Regions from separate parts of the Sphingomonas sp. BL-S-05 genome, predicted to be linked through region 1. Evidence: riboswitches for the same ligand, from Rfam matches in the RefSeq annotation. Region 1 holds a riboswitch; the other holds the start of a gene.

Region 1 (12,004 bases):
CGGGCTGCACCGCCAGGAACTCGACCGGCTGCCGCCCGCCGCGCTCAAGCGGATCGATAGCTACCATCGGGTCGATGACGATACGCTGCATGCCGCGCTGGCGGCGGCGCATATCGTCGTCGCGCCGTCGCGGTACGAAAGTTTCGGGTTGGTCTATCAGGAAGCGATGACGTTCGGCCGGCCGATCGCCGCATGCGGCGAGGATCCGAGCGCCCAATTGTTCGTCGGCGGCAGCGGTGCGGGATTGCTGGCACAGGATTGCACGGCGGCGGCGCTGGGCGCGATCCTGCGGCGGATGCTGCGCGATGGCGAGCTGCGGCAGGCCTTGTCGGCGGCGGCGCGGGTCGCGGCGGGGCGCTTCACCCGCGCCGGACTCGCGGCAGAGACGGTAGCGGCCTATGTCGCGGCGGCGAACGGGCGGAGCAGCGCGGCTTCGTCGCTGGGGCGGCCGGCGCCGGTCGACATGGCTTCGTAGACGACCGAGCGTTCGACGACGCGCGCCCGGCTGAGATGATGATCGATCGCGCCCGCAAGGGCCAGCGAGGTGCGCTCGAACGGCACGACCGGGCGTTCGTGAACGGTGCCGGCGAAACGGAGGCCGGCATGGTTCAGCCGGTACTGGATATCGGGCCACAACGCCGACTGCACGCCATCGACCCAGTTGCGGCGCGGCAGGCCGAGCGATTGCAGGCCGTCGCGGTCGGCCGCCTGCGTCAACCAGCCGAGCGACGCCAGCAGCGCCGCATCGGGCCGCTCATCGGTGTCGAGTTGCAGCACCCAGCCGCTGGCCAGCGCCTGCACCCGGTTACGCTGCGCCGCGAAGTCGCCGTTCAGCGGATGGGCGACGATCTGCGCCCAAGGCGTCCGTTCGGCCAGGGCCGCCGCGTCGGCGGGTGTGCCGTCGAGCAGGACGATGGCGTGGGGGAAGGCGGGGCGGAGGTCGGCGAGCATCGTGGCGATGGTGTCCGCCTCGCCGGCGCGGGCGATCATGCCGAGGGTGACGCTGTGCGGTCGGGGGGTGGCGGGCCGGCCATCGACCAGTCCCAGTGCCCATGCCGCATTGCGCCGGGCATGGGGGGCGAGCGCGAAGTCGCGTTCGGGAGTGTCGCGGCACAGATGATCGGCGATGGCGTGGCGTAACCGCTTGGCGTCGAAATGAAGGTCGACGACCGCCAGCCCGCAATGGGTGCATTCGGGCAGTGCGCGGTCGTGCCAGTTGGCGTTGCCGCAGATCGGGCAGCGCGGTGCCGTGCCTTGACTCATGTTAATCGCCCCCTTGCGTTGCCGCGACGGGGAACGCACGACACGCCCTGACGGTTCGTCGGAACGACAGGCGGGAAACGGACATGGACACGATCATCGTCGCGGGGGCGACCGGCGATTTGGGCGGGCGGATCGCGAAGGCGGCAGTCGCGCGCGGTGCGAAGGTGCGCGCGCTGGTCCGGCCGGGCACCGCGGCCGACCGGATCGCGGCGCTGGAGGCGATCGGGGCCGATCCCCACCCGGTCGATTTCGGCGACGCGCAGGCGCTGGCCCATGCCTGTCGCGGCGTGGTGTGCGTGGTGTCGGCGCTGAACGGGCTGGGGGAGACGATCCTCGATGCGCAGACGCGATTGCTCGACGCGGCGCTGGGCGGCGGCGCGGCGCGGTTCATTCCGTCCGACTTCTCGATCGACTATCGCGCGCTGCCGACCGGCACCAACCGCAATTTCGACTTGCGCCGCGCCTTCCGCACCCGGATCGACACCGCGCCGATCATGGCGACGTCGATCTTCAACGGCGCGTTCGCCGATATGCTGAACGGGCAGATGCCGCTGGTCCAGCGGCGGGTGCGGCGCGTGCTGTACTGGGGTGATGCGGACGTGAAGTTCGCGCTGACGACCAAGGACGATGTCGCCGCCTATACCGCCGCCGCCGCGCTCGACCCCGCCGCGCCGCGCGACCTGCATATCGCGGGGGCCGAGGTCAGCGCGCGCGACCTGGCGGCATTGATGGGCGAGGTGACGGGCCGGCCCTATGGACTGTTGCGCGCCGGGTCGCTGGGGTCGCTGGCGCGGATGATCGCCGTAACGCGCCGGCTGTTTCCGGCACGGGATCAGGTGTTTCCGGCGTGGCAAGGCATGCAGTATCTGCACAATATGTTCGATGGTCGGGCGCCTAGCGCGCCCGTGGACAATGGGCGGTATGATGTGGACTGGACCCCGTTGCGGGACGTGTTGGCCGACCGCTCGTAAGGTACCGTCGCCCCAGCGCAGGCTGGGGCATCGGGCCGCAGGCGCGCGCTTGTGGACGGAGATCCCAGCCTGCGCTGGGATGACGCCAAACTGCGGTCATGGCTCGAACCGCTCCAGCGGCAGCACCATGCCCGCCACGACGAACCAGCAGCGATCGACCTTCGCCGCCACCGCCTGGTTCAACCGCCCCGCGGCATCGCGAAACCGCCGGCCAAGCGGATGGTCGGGGACGATGCCCATGCCGACTTCGTTGCTGACCAGCAGCACAGGGTGCCGCGCCCGGCCGATCGCGGCGAGCAGGTCGGCGGTATGGCGGTCGATATCATGGTCGCCAAGCATCAGGTTCGACAGCCATAGCGTCAGGCAATCGACCAGCACCGGCCCCGTCGCCGCATCGATCGCCGCCGCCAGATCGACCGGGCATTCGACCGTATGCCAGCCGGGGCCGCGATCGGCGCGGTGGCGGGCGATGCGGTCGGTCATCTCCGCGTCCCACGCTTCCGCCGTCGCCAGATAGGTCCAGGGTCCGGCCAGCGCCTCGCACGCCTGCTGCGCCAGCCGGCTCTTGCCCGAACGCGCCCCGCCCAGGAACAAACTCGTCGCCATCTTGTCCTGTGCCCCGATGCGCTCTAAGGGCGCGGATGCGACAGGTTCCCAGAAATGGGATGAAAAGGGAACCCGGAAGCGCGTCGCGAACGCGTCATCCGGGGCTGCCCCCGCAACTGTGACCGGCGAGCCTTGCTCCCCCGCGTGCCACTGGACATCCGTCCGGGAAGGCCGGGCAAGGCGACGACCCGGGAGCCAGGAGACCTGCCCGTCGCGGTTGTCCTTCGCGCGGACGGGGTGTGCCGGGTGATCGAGGGTTTCCTCGCGTGACGACGTCGTTGGGGTCGTGTGTGCGCGGGGGACAGCTGTCTGCCGCTCCTGTCGCGTGCGCCCCCGGATTGCATCTAGGGGGATTACCCGAATGAAGACCCGTTTCCTGTTGCTGCCCTGCCTGTTGGCGGCAACCCCGAGCTTCGCGCAGAGCGCGCAGTCGTCGGCCGGCCTCGAACGCGTGGCGCAGGGCGATGACGAGATCGTCGTCACCGCCAATCGCGAGGCGCGGCCGGTCGATACCGTCGGGCAGGCGGTGACCGTGCTCGACCTCGCCACCATCGAACAGCGGCAGGCAGTGGTCGTGTCCGACCTGCTGCGCCAGACGCCAGGCGTCACCGTCACCCGCAATGGCGGCATCGGCACGACGACTAGCGTCAACATCCGCGGCGCCGACAGCGACCAGACCGTGGCGCTGATCGATGGCGTCAAGCTGAACGATCCGTCGTCGCCGGGCGGCGGGTTCAATTTCGGCAACCTGCTGGTCGGCAATATCGCCCGTATCGAAGTGTTGCGTGGCGCGCAGTCGGTGCTGTGGGGCAGCCAGGCGATCGGCGGCGTCGTCAACCTCATCACCCGCCAGCCGACCGACGACCTGTCGATCAACGTGCGCGGCGAAGGCGGTTCGTTCGGCACCGGACAGGGGTTCGCCAATATCTCGGGCAAGGCCGGACCGGTTTCGGCCAGCATCGGCGGCGGGTTCCTGACCACCGACGGCATTTCGGCCTATGCGCCAGGGCGTGAGGCCGACGGTTATCGCAACTACGGCGCGAACGGCAGCGTATCGGTGGCGCTGGCCGACAGCGTGTCGGTCGACGTGCGCGGCTTCTATTCGAACGGGCGGACCGAGATTGACGGGTTTCCGGCACCGACCTTTTCCTTCGGCGATACGCGTGAAGTTGGCGATGCCGAGCAATGGACCGGCTATACCGGGCTGAACGCCGCGCTGTTCGACGGGCGGTTCCGCAACCGCATCGGCTATGCCCATACGTCGAGCAACCGCACCAACACCGATCCCGATAGCATCCCGACCGAGACCTTCCGGGGCAAGGGGCGCAACGATCGCTTCGACTATCAGGGGTCGTTCGACGTGACCGATGCCGTGTTCGCGACCTTCGGCGTCGAACGCGAAGTGTCGCGCTTCACCTCTTCCAGCTATGGCGGCACACCCACCACCGGTCGCGCGCGGCTGTTCGGGGTCTATGGCCAGTTGGCGGTGACGCCGATCGCGAACCTGACGCTGACCGGCGGGGTGCGGCACGACGACCATAATGTCTTCGGCGGGGCGACCGTGTTTGCGGGCAGCGGCGTATGGTCGCCGAACCGGGGCAACACGCTGCTGCGCGCCAGCTATTCCGAAGGGTTCAAGGCGCCGACCCTGTACCAGTTGCAGAGCGAATATGGGAATGCGCTGCTGACCCCCGAACGTTCGCAGGGCTGGGACGCGGGCATCACCCAGCGCGGGCTCGACGGCGCGGTCGAGGCGAGCGCGACATGGTTCGACCGGACGTCGAAGGATCTGATCGCGTTCATCTCCTGCCCGCCGGCGGGTACCGGCATCTGTGCCGGACGGCCGTTCGGCACCTATGACAATATCGCCCGTGCCGAGGCGAAGGGGCTGGAATTCGTGCTGAAGCTGCGTCCGGTGGAGGCGTTCACCGTCGCCGCCGCCTATACGTGGCTGGATGCCGAGAACCGCTCGGCCGGCACCGCCAATTTCGGGCGCAAGCTGGCGCGGCGTCCTGCCGACAGCCTGACGGTAAATGCCGATTATCGCTGGGGCTTCGGGCTGGGCGTCGGCGCGACCGTCACCATGATCGGCGACAGTTTCGACAATGCGTCGAATACGCGGCGGCTGGACGGCTATGTCCTGACCGATCTGCGTGCGTCGTTCCCGGTTACCGAGCGGATCGAAGTCTATGGCCGCGTCGAAAATCTGTTCGACGAACGCTATCAGACGATCTTCCAATATGGGACGCCGGGGCGCGCCGCCTATGGTGGCGTAAGGCTCAGCTACTGATGACCGACCTCGCCGAATTCTGGGCGCATGGCGGGCGGGTGACCGCCGCCGCGCGCGTGTTCGGCGGGGAGGACTGGATCGACCTGTCGACCGGCATTGCGCCATGGGTGTATCCGCATGGCGCGATCGATCCCGGCCATGATCGCCTGCCCGAACCGGGCGAACTGGCGGTACTGGAAGCGGCGGCGGCGCAGGCATTCGGCGTCGCCGATCCGGCGCGGGTGGTGGCGGTGCCCGGGACCGACCTGGCGCTGCGGCTGCTGGCGGTGATCCTGAATGTCGAGCGGCCGGCGGTGGTGTGGCCGGGCTATGCCGGTCATGTCGCCGCATGGCCCGATGCGCGCCCCGTCGCGGCGCTCGCCGATCCGGGCGATGCCGACCTGCTGGTGCTGGCCAGTCCCGCCAATCCCGATGGCCTCGTCACGCCGCCCGAGCATCTGCTGGCGCTGATGCGGCAGCGGATCGTGATGGTCGACGAAGCCTATGCCGATCCCGCACCCGGCCTGGGTGCGCAGGCGTCCGACCGGCTGATCGTGCTGCGATCCTTCGGCAAATTCCATGGGCTGCCCGGATTGCGGCTGGGCTTCGTGATCGCGGGCGGCGGAGTGACGGCAGCGCTGCGGCGGTTGCTCGGCGACTGGCCGGTGTCGAGCGCGGCGGTGCGGATCGGGGCGGCGGCCTATGCCGATCGCGACTTTGCCATGGGTCAGGCCGGGCGCATCGAGACGGTCGGCGCACTGCTCGACAATGCGCTGGCGGGGTGGCCGATGGTCGGCCATGCGCCGCTGTTCCGGCTGATCGAGACCGGCGATGCGCATGCGCTGTTCCGTCACCTGTGCAACCATGCCATCCTGACCCGGCCGTTCGCCGACCGGCGCGACCGGTTGCGGATCGGCCTGCCGCCCGATGGCGCGGCGCTTTCCCGCCTGACCACCGCCCTATCGGAGTATGACCGATGACCGAGACCCCCGACGACTATGCGAAGCACAATGCGCGGATGCAGCGCATGGCGGTGGCGCGCGAAAAGATGCAGGCGCGCCGCACGCTCGAACGCGGGCTGCTGATCGTCCATACCGGCAATGGCAAGGGCAAGTCGTCGAGCGCGTTCGGCATGGCGATCCGCAGCATCGGCTGGGGGATGAAGGTCGCGATCCTGCAATATGTGAAGGGCAAGTGGGAGACGGGCGAGCGCAACTTTTTCGACGCGCATCCCGACCTCGCCAGCTTCGAGGTGATGGGCGAGGGCTTCACCTGGGAAACGCAGGACCGCGCCCAGGACATCGCCGCCGCGCGTGCCGCGTGGGAGCGCTCGAAGGAAATGATCCTCGATCCCGCGATCGACTTCGTGATTCTGGACGAACTCAACATCGTGCTGCGCGACGACACGCTGCCGATCGCCGAGATCGTCGATTTCCTCAAAGACCGTCCGCTGACCAAGCATATCTGCATCACCGGTCGCAACGCGAAGCCCGAATTGCTGGAGATCGCCGACCTGATCACCGAGTTCGGCGAGGTCAAGCATCCCTATCATGCCGGGTTCAAGGCGCAGAAGGGCGTCGAATATTGATCCGCCTCTTCGCCCTGTTGCTGGTGGCGCCGGCACTGGTATCGGCCGCGCCGCGTGCGCCCCGCATCGTGTCGATCAACCCGTGCGTCGATGCGGTGCTGGCCCGCGTCGCCGATCCGGCGCAGATTATCGGCATCAGCCATTATTCGCAGGATGTGCGGGCGACCTCGGTGCCGCTGGCGTGGTCGAACCGGTTCAAGGCGACGTCGGGCACGGCGGAGGAAGTGGCGGCGCTGCGCCCCGATATCGTGCTGGCGGGGCCACATGTCGAACCCGCGACGATCGCCGCGCTGAAGCGGCTGCGGATCAGGCTGGTGCAATATCCGGTCGCGGAATCGGTGCCGGAAAGCATCGCGCAGGTCCGCGAGATCGCCGCCGCCACCGGCCATGCCGCGCGGGGCGAGGCACTGGCCGCGCGCATCGCGATGGCCGCGGCACCATCGTCGGCGCGACCGGTCAGCGCGCTGGTGTGGCAGGGGAACGGGCTGGTGCCGGGTAGCGGCACGCTGACCGACGACCTGCTCAAACGCGCGGGCTTTCGCAACATGAGCGCGACATATGGCCTGAAGCAATGGGACGTCCTCCCCCTCGAATATCTGGTCGCCGATCCGCCGCGCGTGCTGCTCTCGACCGCGCCGGCAGGGGTGCAGGACGACCGCATGACCGGCCATCCGGCGGTGCGGCGGCTGGGGAAGCATATTACCGTCGCCGCATACCCCACGCGGCTGATGAATTGCGGCGGACCGACGATCGTTGCGGCGATGGCGCGGTTGCGGCAGGTGCGTGCGCAGGTGGCGTCGTGAAGCGGTTGACGCTGGGGCTGATCGTCCTGCTGCTGCTGGCCGCCTGTCTGTCGGTCGCGGCGGGGAAGGTGTGGGTGCCGCTCGATGCATGGACCGCCGCCGATCCGCGTTCGATCATCATCGTCGAACTGCGCCTGCCGCGTACCGTGCTGGCGCTGCTGGTGGGGAGCGCGCTCGGCCTGTCGGGCGCGGTGATGCAGGGCTATCTGCGCAATCCGCTGGCCGATCCGGGGCTGTTCGGCGTGTCGTCGGGCGCGGCGTTCGGCGCGGTGATCGCGCTGTATTTCGGCTATGCCGTACAGATGTGGCTGTTGCCCGGTTTCGCATTGGTCGGGGCGGGGGTGACGATGGCGTTGCTGGCGCTGATCGCGGGCCGTTCGGGCAGCCTGATCCTGTTCACACTCGGCGGCATGATCCTGACCAGCATCACCGGATCGCTGACCGCGCTCGCGATCAGCCTTGCCCCGACGCCGTTCGTGTCGTCGCAGATCGTGACGTGGCTGATGGGCGCGCTGACCGATCGCAGCTGGGACGATGTGCTGGTCGCCGCACCGCTGATCGTCGCGGGGATGGTGGTGCTGGCGATGACCGCGCGGTCGCTCGACGCGCTGACGCTGGGCGAGGCGGCGGCGCGGTCGATGGGGGTCGATCCGGCGCGGCTGCAGCGGCTGGTGATCGCGGGCATCGCGCTGACGGTCGGGGCGTCGGTGGCGTCGGCAGGGATCATCGGCTTCGTCGGGCTGATCGTGCCGCACATGGTCCGGCCCTTTGCCGGCAACCGGCCCTCGGCGATCCTGCTGCCCTCTGCGCTGGCCGGCGCGGTGCTGCTGACCCTTGCCGACAGCCTCGTACGCCTTGCCCCGACCGTTAGCGAGTTGCGGCTGGGCATCGCCATGTCGATGCTGGGCGGGCCGTTCTTCCTCTATCTGCTGATCGCGATGCGGCGGAGGCTGGCATGACCGACCTGACTGCCGATGCGATCGGCCTGACGCTGGGCGGCAAGCGCGTGCTGAATGACGTGTCCTTCGCGTTTCGACCCGGGCGGGTGACCGCGCTGCTAGGGGCGAATGGCGCGGGCAAGTCGAGCCTGCTCGCCTGTCTCGCGGCGCTGCGCCGACCCGATAGCGGTGCAGCGCGGCTGGGCGGCGAGGATGTGCAGGCGATCGACCGGCGCGCTCGGGCGCGGGCGATCGGGTTGTTGCCGCAATCGGCGGATGTGCATTGGGATATCGATGTTCAAACGCTGGTCGGGCTGGGGCGGTTCGCGCATCGCGGTCGGTGGGGCGAGACGCAGGCCGATCGCGATGCGGTCGCGGCGGCGCTGGCCGCGACCGACATGACCGCGCTGGCCGACCGGGGCGTCAAGCGGCTGTCGGGGGGCGAGCGGGGCCGGGCGCTGCTGGCGCGGGTGCTGGCGGGAGAGCCCGACTGGCTGCTGGCCGACGAACCGCTCGCCAGCCTCGACCCCGCCCACCAGCTGGACGTGCTGGCGCGGTTGCGCGGCGTGGCGGCGGGCGGGCGCGGCGTGGTGCTGGTGCTGCACGACCTGCATCTGGCGGCGCGGGTCGCGGACGATGCGGTGCTGCTGAAGGACGGGCGGATCGTGGCGAGCGGCGAGGCGGATGCGGTACTGACCGCGCCGGCCATCGCCGAAGCCTATGGCATCGAGGTCGAGATCGGCCGGACGCCGCAGGGCCATCGCTATATCCTGCCGGTCGCGCGGTGATCGCACTCGCCGCGCTGATCGTCGAGGCGGCGGTCGGTTACCCGCGCCGCTGGTGGCATCCGGTGATGGGCGTCGGCGCGCTGATCGACGGGTTCGAGCGGCGCTGGAACCGGCGGCGTCGGTTGGAGGGGGTGGCGCTGGTCGTGCTGCTGGTCGCGCTGTCGGTCGTGCTCGGCGTCGCGATCGAGCGGCTGGGGACGATCGTCACCGTGGCGGTGGCGACCACAGGGCTGGCGCAACGCAGCCTGTACGATCATGTCGCGGCGGTCGCGCGGCCATTGGCGGCGGGCGATCCGGGCGCGGCACGACAGGCGGTGGCGATGATCGTCGGGCGCGATACCGACCGGCTGGACGAGGCGGGCGTAGCGACGGCGGCGATCGAAAGCCTGGCGGAGAGTTTCTGCGACGGGGTGGTCGCGCCCGCGCTGGGGCTGTTGCTGTTCGGGCTGCCGGGACTGTTCGCGGTGAAGGCGATCAACACTGCGGACTCGATGGTCGGGCATCGCACGCCGGACCTGTCGGCGTTCGGCTGGGCGGCGGCGCGGGCCGATGACCTCGTCAATTTCGTACCGGCGCGGATCGCGGGCGTGCTGATCGCACTGGCCGGACAGGGCGGCTGGCAGACGATGCGCCGCGATGCGCCCGCCCATGCCTCGCCCAATGGCGGCTGGCCGGAAGCGGCGATGGCGGGCGCGCTGGGCCGGCGGCTGGGCGGCGCGGTGACCTATGATGCCGAGCCGGCGCACCGCGCGGTTCTCGGCGACGGGCCGCTGCCCGATGCCAACGATCTGCTGCGGGCGCTTCGCATCTGCCGGACGGCCTGCCTGTTGCTGTGGATGCTGGTCGGGATCGTGCCATGGCTGGGGTGATGATTCAGGGGACCGGATCGGACGTCGGCAAGTCGGTGCTGGTCGCCGGGCTGTGCCGCCTGCTGACCAATCGGGGCCTGCGGGTACGTCCGTTCAAGGCGCAGAATATGTCGAACAACGCCGCCGTCTGTGCCGATGGCGGCGAGATCGGCCGGGCGCAGGCGCTGCAGGCGATGGCGTGTCGCGTGCCGCCGACCACGACCATGAACCCGGTGCTGTTGAAGCCGCAGAGTGACCGCACGTCGCAATTGGTCGTCGCCGGGCGGGTGGCGGGCACGATGGCGGCAGGCGATTATCGGCGGCGACGCGAGGAATTGCTCGGCCAGGTCGTCGCCGCCTATCGCCGGCTGTCGGCGGAGGCCGATATCGTCGTGGTCGAGGGTGCGGGATCGCCCGCCGAAATCAACCTGCGCGCGGGCGATATCGCCAATATGGGCTTTGCGCGGGCGGCAGGCGTGCCGGTGGTGCTGGCGGGCGATATCGATCGCGGCGGGGTGATCGCTTCGCTGGTCGGGACGCAGGCGGTGATCGACCCGGCCGATGCGGCGATGATCCGCGGCTTTCTGGTCAACAAATTCCGGGGCGACCCGGCACTGTTCGACGACGGCCGCGCCGAGATCGTGGCACGGACCGGCTGGCGCGATATCGGGCTGGTGCCGTGGCTGCCCGACGCTGCCCGCCTGCCCGCCGAGGATGCGGTGGCGCTGGGGCGGGGCGGCGAGAGCGGCGAGGGGCCGCTGATCGCGGTGCCGATGCTGTCGCGCATCGCCAATTTCGACGATTTCGACGCGCTGGCGCACGATCCCGCGGTCCGGCTGCGGATGATCCCGCCGGGCCAGCCGCTGCCGGGCGATGCCGCGCTGGTGATCCTGCCCGGGACCAAGGCGACGATCGCCGACCTCGCCTTCCTGCGCGAACAGGGTTGGGATATCGACCTTGCCGCACATGTCCGGCGCGGGGGACAAGTGATCGGCATTTGCGGCGGCTATCAGATGCTGGGGACCGGCATCGCCGACCCGGACGGAATCGAGGGGCCGGCGGGGAAGGTCGCCGGTCTTGGCCTGCTGCCGGTCGAGACGGTGATTGCCGGCAACAAGACGACGCGGCTGGCCTCCGGTACATTGGCCGATGGGGCGGCGTTCGCGGGCTATGAGATCCATGCCGGCGTCACGACCGCCGCGCCGGGTACGCTCCCGTTTCTTCGATTTGCCGATGGCTCGCCCGACGGAGCGGTCGCGCGCGACGGGCAGATCGCCGGCTGCTACGTCCACGGCCTGTTCGACGCAGCCACGGCGCGCGCCAGTCTGCTGGCGCGGATCGGCGCGGCGGGCGATCCGCTCGACCGGCGCGAGGCGATCGATGCCGCACTCGACGGGGTGGCGGCTGCGCTCGAAGCGGCGCTCGATATCGACTCATTGCTGGATATTGCCGGGGAGGCACCATGATCGACGACATTCGCGCCCATCTGGACGCGCTGGCCAAGCCGCGCGGGGCGATGGGGCGGCTGGAGGCGCTGGCGACCGAACTGGCACTGACCCAGCGGCGCATCGATGCGCGGACCTCGCCCCGCCGCGCCGTGTTGTTCGCAGCCGATCATGGCTGTGTCGCGGAGGGGGTGTCGGCATGGCCGTCGGCGGTGACGGCGATGATGGTCGCGACGATCCTGTCGGGCCGCGCCACCAGCAACGCGCTGGCCAGCGCCGCTGATTGTCCGCTGCGGCTGGTCGATGTCGGCATGATCGGCGCGCGGGTCGAGGGGCCGGCGTTCTTTCGCGACGCGCGGGTGGCCGATGGCACCGAACCGCTGGGGGTCGGGCCGGCGATGACCGTGGCGCAGTTCGATGCGGCATGGGCGGTCGGGGCCGACGAAGCCATGCGCGCGATCGACGAAGGCGCGGTGCTGCTGATC
Region 2 (12,004 bases), on a different replicon from region 1:
TAATATTCGACCGTCGCGTCGAAATTCTTCGACGTCAGCGGCGACAAATTGGGATTGCCGCCACCGCCGAAATAATCGGGGCGACCCTGCAGGCTGGCCGAGAAGCGCGGATCGTTGGCCGGTTCGGTCACCACCGTCGTGCTGCCGTCGGGATTGGTGATGACGGTTCCCGGGCGCGGCGACTGGTTGGGGGTCACCGAGAATGCCGGGTTGAGCTGCCCGAAATCGGGAACGGTCCGCGTCTTGGTAAAGCCCAGACGGACCTGCAACTTGTCGGTCGGGCGGATGCGCAGGCTGACATTGGGCAGGACGTCGATGAAATTCTGCCGGACCCGGACGTCCTGCGGCGCGGTGATCGGAATGCCGTTCGCGTCGTTCTGGACGACGCCGTCGATCACCAGCGGCAACGTGCCGCGTCCCCGATATTGCCCGACGGTGTTGACGACGCGCGTGCCGATCAGGCCGTCGAACCGGACCTGGCCGATATCGAATTCATATTTGGCCTGTCCGTAAAAGGCATAGGTCTGTTCCTGCGCGAAGAACGCCTGGAACGGATCGAGCTGCACCTCGGGCGTCGAGAACCGGGTCAGCGCCTCGCGATAGCCGGCATCGTTCGGGTTGGCGGCGACGATCCGGACCAGCGCCTGTCGCGAGAATTCGCGCAGCGCGGCGGCATTGCCCTCGATCCCCTCGCGGCTCGGCATCAGCCAGCTGGTCCAGCCCTGCACATCGCCCCGGAACGCATTGGGGGTCAGCCCCAGCCCGCCCGCGGGCGTATCGGCAAGGCCGATATTGAGCGTTTCGGTATAGGCGTAGCGATTGCCGCGTTCGAGCGACGCGTTGCGATCGGTCCAGCGCGCCCCGAATTGCAGGCGGGGGAACAACGACACGTCGGTGTCGAGTTCGAGGTCGCCGCGCCACTGCCACCCGTCGCCCTTGGCGATGTACAGGCTCTCGAAATAGCCGCGCCACCGGTAATTGGCGGGATTTTCGCGGTCATAGCCCGGCAGGTCGAATGCGGTGCCGCCATCGACGAAGAAGTTCACGTCGACGCGCGCCGGTCCGCTCTGCGACATGTCGAAGCTGTACTCGCTCGCGTCATATTGGCTGCGGGTATAGGCGAGGTCGGTCGACAGGCGGGCGCGACCGACATTCCACTTCACGCCGCCGGCGGTCTGATAGGTATTGGTGTTGTTGTTGACGGTGCTGCGGAACGCCTGTCCGCGCTCGCCGCCGGTCTTGGTCAGCGTCTGGACCTGATCGGGAATACCCTCGCGCAGCACGACGTCGGAAAGCTGGGCGTTGTTGTTGATCAGCGACGTTTCGTACAGGTCGTTCGCCAATCGCCCGCGAAAGCCCTGGAACAGGAAGTCGTAATAGATTTCGAGATTGTCGGCGGGCTTCCACTGGACGGTGGCGTTCACCGCCGGGCGCCAGCGCTTGCCGCTGTCATTATACACGCCGACGCGTTCCGGAATGCGGAAGGCGCGGCCCACCGATGCGGGGCTGACGGTGACGCCGCCGGGCAGTTCGGTCGGTACGAACCCGCTCGCCCAGCGAACGGCATTGCGATATTGCGCCTGGGCATAGGATGCGTTCACCAGCACGCCGATCTCGCCCAGCGCGGTCTGGCTGCGCGTGCTGAACAGGATGTTGCCCAGCGGGTCGTACTTGCCGCTCTGGTCGTTATAGGTTCCGCGAATGCCCCCGGCGATCGTGACCTTGTCGGTGAAGTCGAACGGCCGATTCGACCGGACGTTGACGAGGCCCGCCAGACCCGGTTCGAGCAGGTCGGCGGTGCCGGATTTATAGACTTCGAGTCCCGCCAGAACGCCCGCCGGAAAATCCTGAAGCTGCGAACGGCGCAATTCGGCGGTGAAGATGTCGCGGCCGTTGAACGTCGTCGCGACGTTCGGCAGGCCGCGAACCAGCACGCCGGTAACCTCGTCGCTGCCGCGCGTTACCTGCACGCCGGTCACGCGCGCCAGTGATTCGGCCGCGGTATTGTCCGGCAATTTTCCGATATCCTGCGCGACGATGGCGTCGAGGATCGCGTCCGAATTGCGCTTGATCTGCTGCGCCGTGCCAAGGCTTGCCCGGTATCCGGTAACGACGATATCGTCGCCCTGGGTCGACTGGCCGGCAGTTGCGGCAGCATTGGGCAGGCTTTGGCCGGCGGCAACGGCTGCGGGGTCGCTCTGGTCTTGCTCCGCCGGTTGCGGACTGTCGCTGGTCTCGCCAGACTGTGCCACCGCGCTCCCGACAGCTTCGGTTTGCGCATAGGCCGGCATGGCACAAAGGGCGACGACTGCCGTCGACGTCCGCAACAGATTGCGAAGCATGCTGAATCCTCCTCCACATGCTCATTCTTCGATGAGCGTTGGGGAGTTATAGTCAGACAATAACGGGTGGTGTCAACCGCATGGTCGCAAAATTCGTATAAGGTAATGGCTAGAAACAATCGCCTCGGCCGACGCGGCGTGCGCCGGCATTCGCGTCAGAAGTCCGACCAATCGTCCTCGACCAACTTTACCGACCCGTTACCGATGCGCCGCGCGACCGGTACCGCCCGAACCATGGCAGGACGGGGAATTGCGGGCACTTCCCGCACACCGGGCAGGCCGAGTTTGAAGCGCGCGATCTGGGTCGACAGCGCGTCGGCTTCGGATGCCAGTCCACGGGCGGCGGCCGTGCTCTGTTCGACCATCGCGGCGTTGCGCTGCGTCACTCCGTCCATTTCGCCGACGGCGGCATTGATCTGCGAAAGCCCCTGCGACTGTTGTTCCGCCGCACCCGATATGTCGGAGACGATGACGCTGATCTCGCCGATCCGGGCGATGATGCGTTCGAGCGAACGGCCGGTCTCCGCGACCAGCGCGACGCCGGCATCGACGGTCGTGGTCGATGCGGTGACGCGCTGCTTCACGTCCTTGGCCGCTTCGGCGGACCGCTGCGCCAGCGCGCGGACTTCGGAGGCGACCACCGCGAATCCCCGGCCGGCGTCGCCGGCGCGGGCCGCCTCCACCCCGGCGTTGAGCGCCAGCAAATTGGTCTGGAAGGCGATGCCGTCGATGACCGAGATGATGTCCGAAATCTCGGCCGAATGCCCCTCGATCCGCGCCATCGCGTCGACGGCGCGGCGGACGATCGCACCCGAATCCACCGCTTCGCTGCGCGCCATGCTCACGATCCGGTTGGCGCGCTCGGCACTGTTCGCGGTCTCGCGCATCGTCGCGGTGATCTGCTCCATCGCGGCGGCAGTCTGTTCGAGGCTGGCAGCCTGCTGCTCGGTGCGCTGCGACAGGTCGTCCGATGCGGCGCTGATCTCGCTGGCGCCCTTGCGGATATCGCTGGCAGTGGCGGCGACCGATCGCATCGTCGCCAGCAGTGCCGCGACCGCCGCGTTGAAGTCGTTGCGCAGCGTCAGGAACGGCTCCTGCAAATCGACGCCGATATGAACCGTCAGGTCACCGGCGGCCAGCTTCCCCAGCCCCTCGCCCATCACCAGTGCCATCTGGCGCTGGGTATCGGCTTCGCGGGCCGCCAGCGCGCTTTCGCGAAACGCCGCCATCGCCTTGGTAATGCGACCGACACAGTCGCGATTGGCGGTATAAGCGACCGGGCTGTCGAGATCGCCGGCGGCAAGCCCCTCCATCCGCACGACCGTCTGCACATAGGGGGTACAGATCAACCGCGACGCACCGAGGGTCAGGCCGACGATCGCCGCGACCCCGGCCAGTGCGCCGCCGACGACCATGGCCGGCGCCAGAGGAGCACCCGCTGCCGATCCGATCGCCAGCGCCGCGATCCCGCCCGACAGGATCAGGTAGAGGAGCGCCAGCACCCGGAATTTGACCCGAATGGGAGCGTTCTGCGAAAACCATGCGATCATAGGTCGTTATCCCCCGATTGGACGCTGATCCGACCGGGCGATGCTATGGTTCACCGATTAAATATGGGTATAATCGCAACAGGCGCCGAATCCGGCCATCTTGCGGAATTCACGGCAGCTTTCGTGCCGGCATCGCGCAAAATGCGGGATTCGTCGCCCTGACCCGTGCGGACTCGATCGCAAGCCGTCACAAGTGGATCATGCGCCCGCGAGGATTTCGCCGCGAACGATATCCGCGCCGGCGACCAGCGCCCGCAACTTGCCCTGCGCGACATCGCGCGACAGCGGGGCCATGCCGCAATTCGTCGCCGGCAGCAGCTTGTCGGCATCGACGAAGCGGAGCGCATTGCGCAACGTTGCGGCGACCTGTTCGGGCGTCTCGATCGCATCGGTCGCGACGTCGATCGCGCCGACCATGACCTTCTTGCCGCGGATCAGTTCGATCAGGTCCATCGGCACCCGTGCATTCTGACATTCGAGCGAGATGATATCGATCGTCGATTTGCGGAGGTTGGGGAAGGTTTGCTCATATTGGCGCCATTCCGCGCCGAGCGTCTTCTTCCAGTCGGTATTCGCCTTGATGCCATAGCCATAGCAGATGTGGACGGCAGTCTCGGCGGTCAGCCCCTCGGCCGCACGCTCCAGCGCCGCGATGCCCCAGTCATTGGCCTCGTCGAAGAAGACGTTGAACGCGGGTTCGTCGAACTGGATGATGTCGACGCCGACCGCCGCCAGTTCGCGGGCTTCCTCGTTGAGGATGCAGGCGAATTCCCATGCCAGCTTCTCGCGGCTCCGGTAATGCGCGTCGTACAGGGTGTCGATCATCGTCATCGGCCCCGGCAGCGTCCATTTGATCCGCCGATCGGTCTGCGCGCGCAGGAACCGGGCATCCTCGACAAAGACCGATGTCGGTCGCGACACGGCCCCGACGACCGTCGGCACGCTGGCGTCGTAGCGGTTGCGGATGCGCACCGTCGCGCGCCGGGTGAAGTCGACGCCGTCCAGATGCTCGACAAAGGTCGTGACGAAGTGCTGGCGCGTCTGCTCCCCGTCCCCGACGATATCGATCCCGGCCCGACGGTGATCGTCGACCGCGAGGCGCACCGCATCGCGCTTGCCCGCGACCAGCTCGTCGCCGTCCAGCTTCCATGGCGACCACAAGCTGTTGGGCGTGGCCAGCCATAGAGGTTTGGGCAGGCTGCCCGCGGTCGTTGTCGGCAGCAATGTCGTCATGCTGAAAATACCTTTGCGATAAGGGGGATCAAAGACCGCAGGTGGCACACCAGCGACGAAGCGCGGCGCCGTGCGGCTTGATGAGATGCTCTTCGGCGAACCTGCCCTGCTCGACGGCAAGACGGCTGCGCTCCTCGCGATCATAGACGATGCGGGTCAGCGAATAATCCTGATAGGTCAGGCTCGGCCGATACTCCTCCGCCGCGACGGAATTGGCGTTGTAGATTTCGGGACGGTAGATTTTCTGGAACGTCTCCATCGTCGCGACCGAGCTGGCGAGTTCGAGGTTGGTATAGTCGCCGACCAGGTCGCCGATGTGATAGAAGGCGAGCGGCGCGACGCCGTGCGGCGGCATGAAATAGCGCGCCCGCAACCCCATCTTCGCGAAATACCGGTCGGTCGGCGAGACCTCGTCGTTGCGATACTCGACCCCGAGGATCGGATGGACATTGGCGGTCCGGCGATAGGCCGCCCTGCTCGATACGCTCAGACAGATGACCGGGGGTTTGCGGAAATTGTCGCGATAGGCGCTCGAGCCGAGGAAATGCTTGAACAGATTGCCGTGCAGGTCGCCAAAGCCCGCCGGCGCGCCGCCGCCCCCGGCGCTGACGTGACCGGGCAGGACGACGCTGAAGTCGTAGTCGCGCACATAGGAGGAGAGATTGTTGCCGACCATGCCGTCGCTCCGCGTGCCGCTGACCCGGTCGGTGACGGTCGTGTGCAGGATCTCGATCAGCGGAAAGGCTTCGTCCTGTCCGCCCTCCCCCAGCGTCAGCGCGGCCGACACGATCTGCAACGCCAGCGTGTAGCGATCGCCGGTCGGATTGTCCCAGTGCATCAGCGCGTTGAAGCGACGGTCGATCATCACCAGCGTGTTGCGCAGATTTTCGCGGCGACGCTCCCCCCGCGCCAGATTGGCGAAGTTCGTGGTGACGCGGGTGCCGTCGGCCGGACGATATTCCTCGTCGAAGGGCACGCTGCTGATCGTGAATGTGAACCTGCTATTCGTCATGACTCACCAAGGCTTTGCGGGCGGAAGGTCAGGCGAAAGCGCGCAAGGGACGGACGGCCCCGGAAGGCATCGAGCCGCGGACCGTCGCATCAAGCGCGATCCACCGGAGGAACCCCCGTCCGAGGAACGTTATGGCGTCGAAAGGCAGGTCTCCTGGCTTACGGGTCAACGCGGTGGCTCCGGCCTTCCCAGGCGCCTTGCGGGCACCCAGTGACACGAAATGGAGCCGCCGCTCGCCGCTTACAGTTGCGGGGGCAGCGCCGGACTCTGCCCTGACGGACATCACCGGCTTCCCGTCTTAGCCCCATCGCCATGCCTGGGATGGGGAACCTCGACGGGGGCGTTCAACACCATCCGGGCAAAGCTGTCAACCGTGATATAAAGATATCTTTATATCTTGTTTCAGGCGGAGCCGGCGTTTGAAGGCGTCGCGCTCAGCCCCGCCGCAGCCGCGCCGGTCCGTTCGGCAGCGTCGCGGTCCATCCATCGGCACCGTTCGCAAACAGCGCCACGGTCCGGCGGTCGGCCGACGCCAGCGCGATCCCGTCGGGTACGGGCCGCCATCCGACCACGCCCGGCGCCATTCCGGGCAAGCAACCGGCCGCGTCCTCGATCGCCCAGGCATTGGCGGATTCGATCCGCCGGTCGGTGAAGACGACCGCGCATTCCCCTGTCGCGGTCGCGATCACCCAGCGCCCGGCAAGCGGTTCGGGCTCCTCCAGCCTCAAGCTGCCGTTCGATTGCGCCGGTTCGTCGTGCGTTTTGGCCATTTGAATGTCTTCCTTCGTACCAAGCGTTGCGCAGCCAGCTGTATTGATAAAGAATACCAACGGGGCCGTGACGACAGTCATTCCCCGAACGTACCGAAATACGCGTCCGATCCATGCGATCGGGGGGCGATTGCGTGGAGAATATCCGTGGCAGTAGCGCATCCCACAACTCCCTTATTCCAAAAGCTTTCCGACCAATATTTCGATGGTCCGACAGGCCCCGATGCGACATCGATATTGCATCGGCTGATGAACGATAGCAACGCCGCGAATGGCGGCGTGGACTTGCCCGCTATTATGGCGGCGCCGACCCTGTCGGCCGTGCTGCCGATGCCGGTCACCGGTGCCTCGTTCGGCTTCGGTTGGGACGCATGGCAGTCGCACGCGTCGTCGCAGACCGCGGCGGCGGCCGAGGGTTGCCAGTGCTGGGGCTGCATGAACGGCGGCACGCCCGATCAGGGGACCGGTTCGGGACCACAGGCGGCGCTGAACGGCGATCAGCGCGGCGAGGCCGGTCCGAACGGCAAGCAGTCGCTGACGATCAGCGAGGCCGGGGCGCAGATCGGCCGCGCCAACCAGACATGGAACGGATCGACGCTGGGACAGGCGGCGGAGGTCACCTATGCCTTCCGCGCCAGCGCGCCGACGTCGATGCCCAACGGCACGTCGGGCTTTTCGCGCTTCAACGACGCGCAGATCGAACAGGCGCAGATCGCGTTCCAGGCATGGGCCGATGTCGCGCGCGTCACCTTCCGCCGGGTCGACAGCGGCAATGGCTACAGCAACAATGCGCAGATGTTGCTTGCCAATTATTCGAGCGGTGCGTCGGGGGCGGCGGCCTTCGCTTATTATCCCGGCAGCGGCGTCGGCGGCGACAGCTGGTACAACAGCACGCTCAGCTACAATCGCGCGCCCGACAATCTCAACTATGGCGGGCAGGTGCTGATTCACGAGATCGGGCATGCGCTCGGCCTCGGCCATCCCGGCGACTATAATGCCGGCAACGGATCGCCGACCTATGCCAACAGCGCCTCCTATTACGAGGATACCCGCCAATATTCGGTGATGAGCTATTGGTCCGAGACCAATACCGGCGGCGACAATGGCGGCTATTATGCCGCGGCGCCGCTGCTCGACGATATCGCCGCGATCCAGCGGCTCTATGGCGCGAACAACGCGACGCGCACCGGCGACACCGTCTATGGCTTCAATTCCAATACCGGCCGTGACTATTACACCGCGACCTCGGGCAGTTCGGCGCTGATCTTTGCCGCATGGGATGCCGGCGGCAACGACACGTTCGACTTTTCGGGCTATGGCAGCGCGCAGGTCATCGACCTGAACGACGGCAATTTCTCCGACGTCGGCGGGTTGAAGGGCAATGTCGCCATCGCACAGGGCGCGACGATCGAAAATGCGCGCGGCGGGTCGGGCGCCGACCGCATCATCGGCAACGAGGTCGCCAACCAGTTGTTCGGCAATGCCGGCAACGACGTGCTGATCGGCGGCGGCGGTGCCGATGTGCTGACCGGGGGCAGCGGGGCGGACGTGTTCGTCTTCACCGCGATCGGCGATTCGACGTCGAACGTCCGCGATCGGATCACCGACTTCGCCACCGGCGTCGACAAGGTCGACGTGTCGGCGATCGATGCCAATCTGTCGGTGTCGGGCGATCAGGCGTTTACGCAGGTGTCGCAGTTCACCGGCCGCGCCGGGCAGGCGGTGATCAGCAACAGCAACGGCACGGCGTTGCTGTCCCTCGACCAGAATGGCGACGGTGTTGCCGACTTCGTGCTGTCGGTGACGGGGACGCTGTCGGGCAGCGACCTGTATTGGTGAGCGACCACCGGGGCCGGCATCGCGCCGGCCCCGGCAGGGTCACGCGAGCGTGACGCTGTCGGCGTTGACCAGATCGGCGCCGACCAGCGTGCCGACCAGTCGGACCCGCTTTTCGACCTCATCGACCGGCGTGCGGTGCAGTTCGAGCTGATAGCGCCCGCCCAGATCGCGCCGCAGGTAAAAGGCACCGCCTTCGCGGATCAACGTTCCGCTTTCGTCGATCCGGGTGCCGATCGTCGGCATCGCCGCCCGGCTCAGCGGTCGCGTTCGGCGCGCTTGCGGTCGGCCTTGCGTGCGCGGCTGATCGCGGCGGCGCGTTCGCGGGCGCGCTTTTCCGACGGCTTCTCGTAATGGCGGCGCAGCTTCATCTCGCGATACACGCCTTCGCGCTGAAGCTTCTTCTTGAGCGCGCGCAGCGCCTGATCGACATTGTTATCGCGAACGATGATCTGCATGATGTACGACGTCCCAGGTTGATTCGATTCGGCAGGATTCGGCCGGCCTATCCGGCATCGCCTATTACGATTGCCTTGCATTTGGCAATCATCGATCGGTCCTGCGGCTCGCACGGACCATTTCATCGATCCAGTGCAGCAATAATGTCGTATAGGTCCGCTGGTGCCGCGGGTCGCGCATCGCATGGCTCGCGCCGTGCAGGATGCGGTGGCTGAGCGAGTTGGCGTTGCGGAAGGCCGACTGGTAGGACAGCATCGCCTCGCGCGGGATCTGTTCGTCCTTTTCGGATTCGACGATCAGCACGTCGCCGCGAAACGCGGCACAGGCGGCGAGCGCCCGGTCGTGCCGCTCGTCCTGCGGCTGCTGGCGATAGGCACGCACCGCCTCCTTGTCGAGCAGCGCCTTGGGCGTGTCCCAATGCTCGTCGGGGTAGAGGGCGGGGACGCGCAACGCCATCCAGCGGATCGGCCGTTCGGCGGTGAGCAGCGCCGACAGATAGCCGCCATAGCTGGTCCCGATCACGCCGATCGCCTGCCCGTCGATCAACGGATGCGCCGCAAGATAGTCGTAGGCGGCGACGACATCGTCGAGGCTGTTCTGCCGCGTCACCTCGTTCCGGTCGGCGTCGCTGCCGGCATGGCCGCGCAGGTCGAAGGTGAAGCAGACGCAGCCGAGCCGCGCCAGCTCCTCCGCCTGCCCGAAATCCTCGGCCTGGTCGCCGCCCCAGCCATGGACGAACAGGAACCCCGGCACCGGCGCCTCCGGCTCGATCAGCGTACCGGTCAGCTTCTGCCCATCGACGCTGAGCGTCACGCGCCCTTCGTCGAGTGTCGTCGGATCGCTCACGCCAGCCTCACCGCATATTTGGTCATCGCCCCCACCTTCGGATCGACGCCCCGGTAATAGAGCGTCGCGCCGGTCGGCGGATCGATCTCGCCATAGACCTCGACGGTCGAGCAGCGCACGGCATGGGTATCGGGTTCGTCGCGCAGCGCCTCGAACGCGGCGATCTCCGCGCCGCTCGCCCCGCCGACGCGCCATGATTGTTCGAGCACGCCGATCCGCCGATCGCCCGCCGCATCGGTCCCCTCGATCACGTCATAATTGCGCCGGGTCAGCAGCAGATCGGGATAGGAGAGCCGCGCCGCTCGGTCGAACGTCCCCGCGCACGCCACCGCGCGCGCGATCGCCGGTGGCAATGGCTCGGCGGCAAGCGCGTCGATCCCGCCGCGCACGACATAGAGGTCCGACCCGCCATAAACGTCGCGGCCCAGATGATCGCGGGTCAGGTTCTGGCTGCCCCAATAGCTGATCGTTCGGCCGCCCAACTCGATGATGCCTACGCTATAGGTGACGACTTCGGTAAGATTTTCCTCCAGCACGATACCGTGGCGGGCGAGCGTCGCGTCGTCCTCGCGCGACAGGGCATAGGCGAGCGCGGCGGCGTCATGGACGACGATCTGGCCCAGCCCGGCCTTCGCACAGACGTCCTTGATCCGCACCGGCCCGCGCGCCAGCAACCGCCGCCCCGCCGCCAGCGCATCCTCGCGGTTGAACGCGGTATAGCCGGTCAGTGCAGCATCGCCCATCAGCCCGACCATCGCCGGCGACCATAAGGGCGGACATTGCGCATCGGCATGGAGCAGGCCGTGGGTAATCGCCTTGGTCGCGACGAAGGCGGCCGGGACGACGCCGCCCAATATTTGGTCGGCGTGGCGGATCCCGGCCGCCGCCGCCGCCGACACCTCGATTGCGTCGCCCGGGACATGCAGCGTCGCACCGTCGACGGACTCGCCGACGGCGATGTCGAGCAGCGCGGCGATCCGTTGCAGCAGCACCGCGCGCGACGCATGGTCATGGACGTTGCCGGTCGCCAGATCGGCTTGCGTCAGTGCGGCGACGACCCGGACCGTCGGGATCGGCGGGATCGTCATGGTCGGGTCGACAGCGTTAGCGTGGAGCATGCCGGTTCGCCTGCATCAGAGGAATGTCGCGCCAACGCGCCGCGATGCCGACCGGTTCAGCGCTCCCCGCAACTTCGGGAACCGTAACGACTTGCAGGCGCCGCCCGTCAGACCGGCGACGGTCGCGCGGCGCCCTCCGCCGCTTCCTCCTCGTTCAGTTGGCCCAGCGCGCCTGCCGCCCGCGCCTTGCGGCCATAGACGATCTCGAACAGCGGGGAGGCCATCAGCGTCGTCACGATCGCCATGACGACCAGCATCGAGAACAGCGCCGGGCCGATAATGCCCTTTTGCAGGCCGATATTGATGATGATCAGTTCCATCAGCCCGCGCGCGTTCATCAGCGTGCCGACCGCCATCGCCGTCGCATTGTCCTGTCCGGTCGCACGCGCCGCCGCCCAGCATGCCACGCCCTTCGCCGCGACCGATCCGATCAGGATCACGGACGCGACCGCGATCAGGTCGACGCTGTTGACCATGGTCAGTTGCGTGTTCAGCCCCGAATAGGCGAAGAACATCGGCACCAACAAAGCGGTCGTGAACGGTTCGACCTGTTTGCGCACCTCGCGCGTCAGCACCCCGCGCGGCATGACGCAGCCGAGCAGGAAGCCGCCGAACACCGAATGCATTCCCGCCGCGTCCATCGCCCATGCGCTGAGGCCGAACAGCATCACGACGACCGCCAGCATCGGCTGCGTCACCCGCCCCTCGCGATCGGCCCAGCGGGTCAGCGGCGCGAGCACCCTTGGCCCGAGCAGGATCATGAATGCCGCGAACGCGCCGCCGCCGACGATCGCCTTGACCGCGACCTCGCTGCCGCCGCCGAAGCTGGCCAGCACGA

What was found. A riboswitch is a leader RNA that binds a small molecule or an ion and turns the genes downstream of it on or off. The one in region 1 is predicted to bind cobalamin.
Positions count from the first base shown of each region.
Region 2: it holds a riboswitch for cobalamin, as region 1 does, so the genes downstream of both, ACZ1JS_RS18050 (putative oxygenase MesX) here and ACZ1JS_RS13350 (TonB-dependent receptor plug domain-containing protein) in region 1, are expected to answer to the same signal.

Region 1 covers NZ_CM145499.1:2,867,231-2,879,234, reverse strand. Annotated here, with positions in the region: gene ACZ1JS_RS13370 (glycosyltransferase family 4 protein) at 1-475, shown strand, start outside; gene ACZ1JS_RS13365 (glycosyltransferase family protein) at 397-1,263, opposite strand; gene ACZ1JS_RS13360 (NmrA family NAD(P)-binding protein) at 1,347-2,234, shown strand; gene cobU (bifunctional adenosylcobinamide kinase/adenosylcobinamide-phosphate guanylyltransferase) at 2,331-2,840, opposite strand; cobalamin riboswitch at 2,866-3,066, shown strand; gene ACZ1JS_RS13350 (TonB-dependent receptor plug domain-containing protein) at 3,202-5,130, shown strand; gene ACZ1JS_RS13345 (aminotransferase class I/II-fold pyridoxal phosphate-dependent enzyme) at 5,130-6,089, shown strand; gene cobO (cob(I)yrinic acid a,c-diamide adenosyltransferase) at 6,086-6,697, shown strand; gene ACZ1JS_RS13335 (ABC transporter substrate-binding protein) at 6,694-7,500, shown strand; gene ACZ1JS_RS13330 (FecCD family ABC transporter permease) at 7,497-8,459, shown strand; gene ACZ1JS_RS13325 (ABC transporter ATP-binding protein) at 8,456-9,226, shown strand; gene cbiB (adenosylcobinamide-phosphate synthase CbiB) at 9,226-10,095, shown strand; gene ACZ1JS_RS13315 (cobyric acid synthase) at 10,083-11,540, shown strand; gene cobT (nicotinate-nucleotide--dimethylbenzimidazole phosphoribosyltransferase) at 11,537-12,004, shown strand, end outside.
Region 2 covers NZ_JBVFVS010000002.1:116,765-128,768, reverse strand. Annotated here, with positions in the region: gene ACZ1JS_RS18065 (TonB-dependent receptor) at 1-2,342, opposite strand, end outside; gene ACZ1JS_RS18060 (methyl-accepting chemotaxis protein) at 2,498-3,892, opposite strand; gene ACZ1JS_RS18055 (methionine synthase) at 4,091-5,125, opposite strand; gene ACZ1JS_RS18050 (putative oxygenase MesX) at 5,154-6,137, opposite strand; cobalamin riboswitch at 6,264-6,487, opposite strand; gene ACZ1JS_RS18045 (AprI/Inh family metalloprotease inhibitor) at 6,572-6,907, opposite strand; gene ACZ1JS_RS18040 (serralysin family metalloprotease) at 7,157-8,746, shown strand; gene ACZ1JS_RS18035 (DUF5818 domain-containing protein) at 8,786-8,989, opposite strand; gene rpsU (30S ribosomal protein S21) at 9,001-9,201, opposite strand; gene ACZ1JS_RS18025 (alpha/beta hydrolase family protein) at 9,290-10,048, opposite strand; gene ACZ1JS_RS18020 (DUF3182 family protein) at 10,045-11,136, opposite strand; gene ACZ1JS_RS18015 (cation:proton antiporter) at 11,274-12,004, opposite strand, start outside.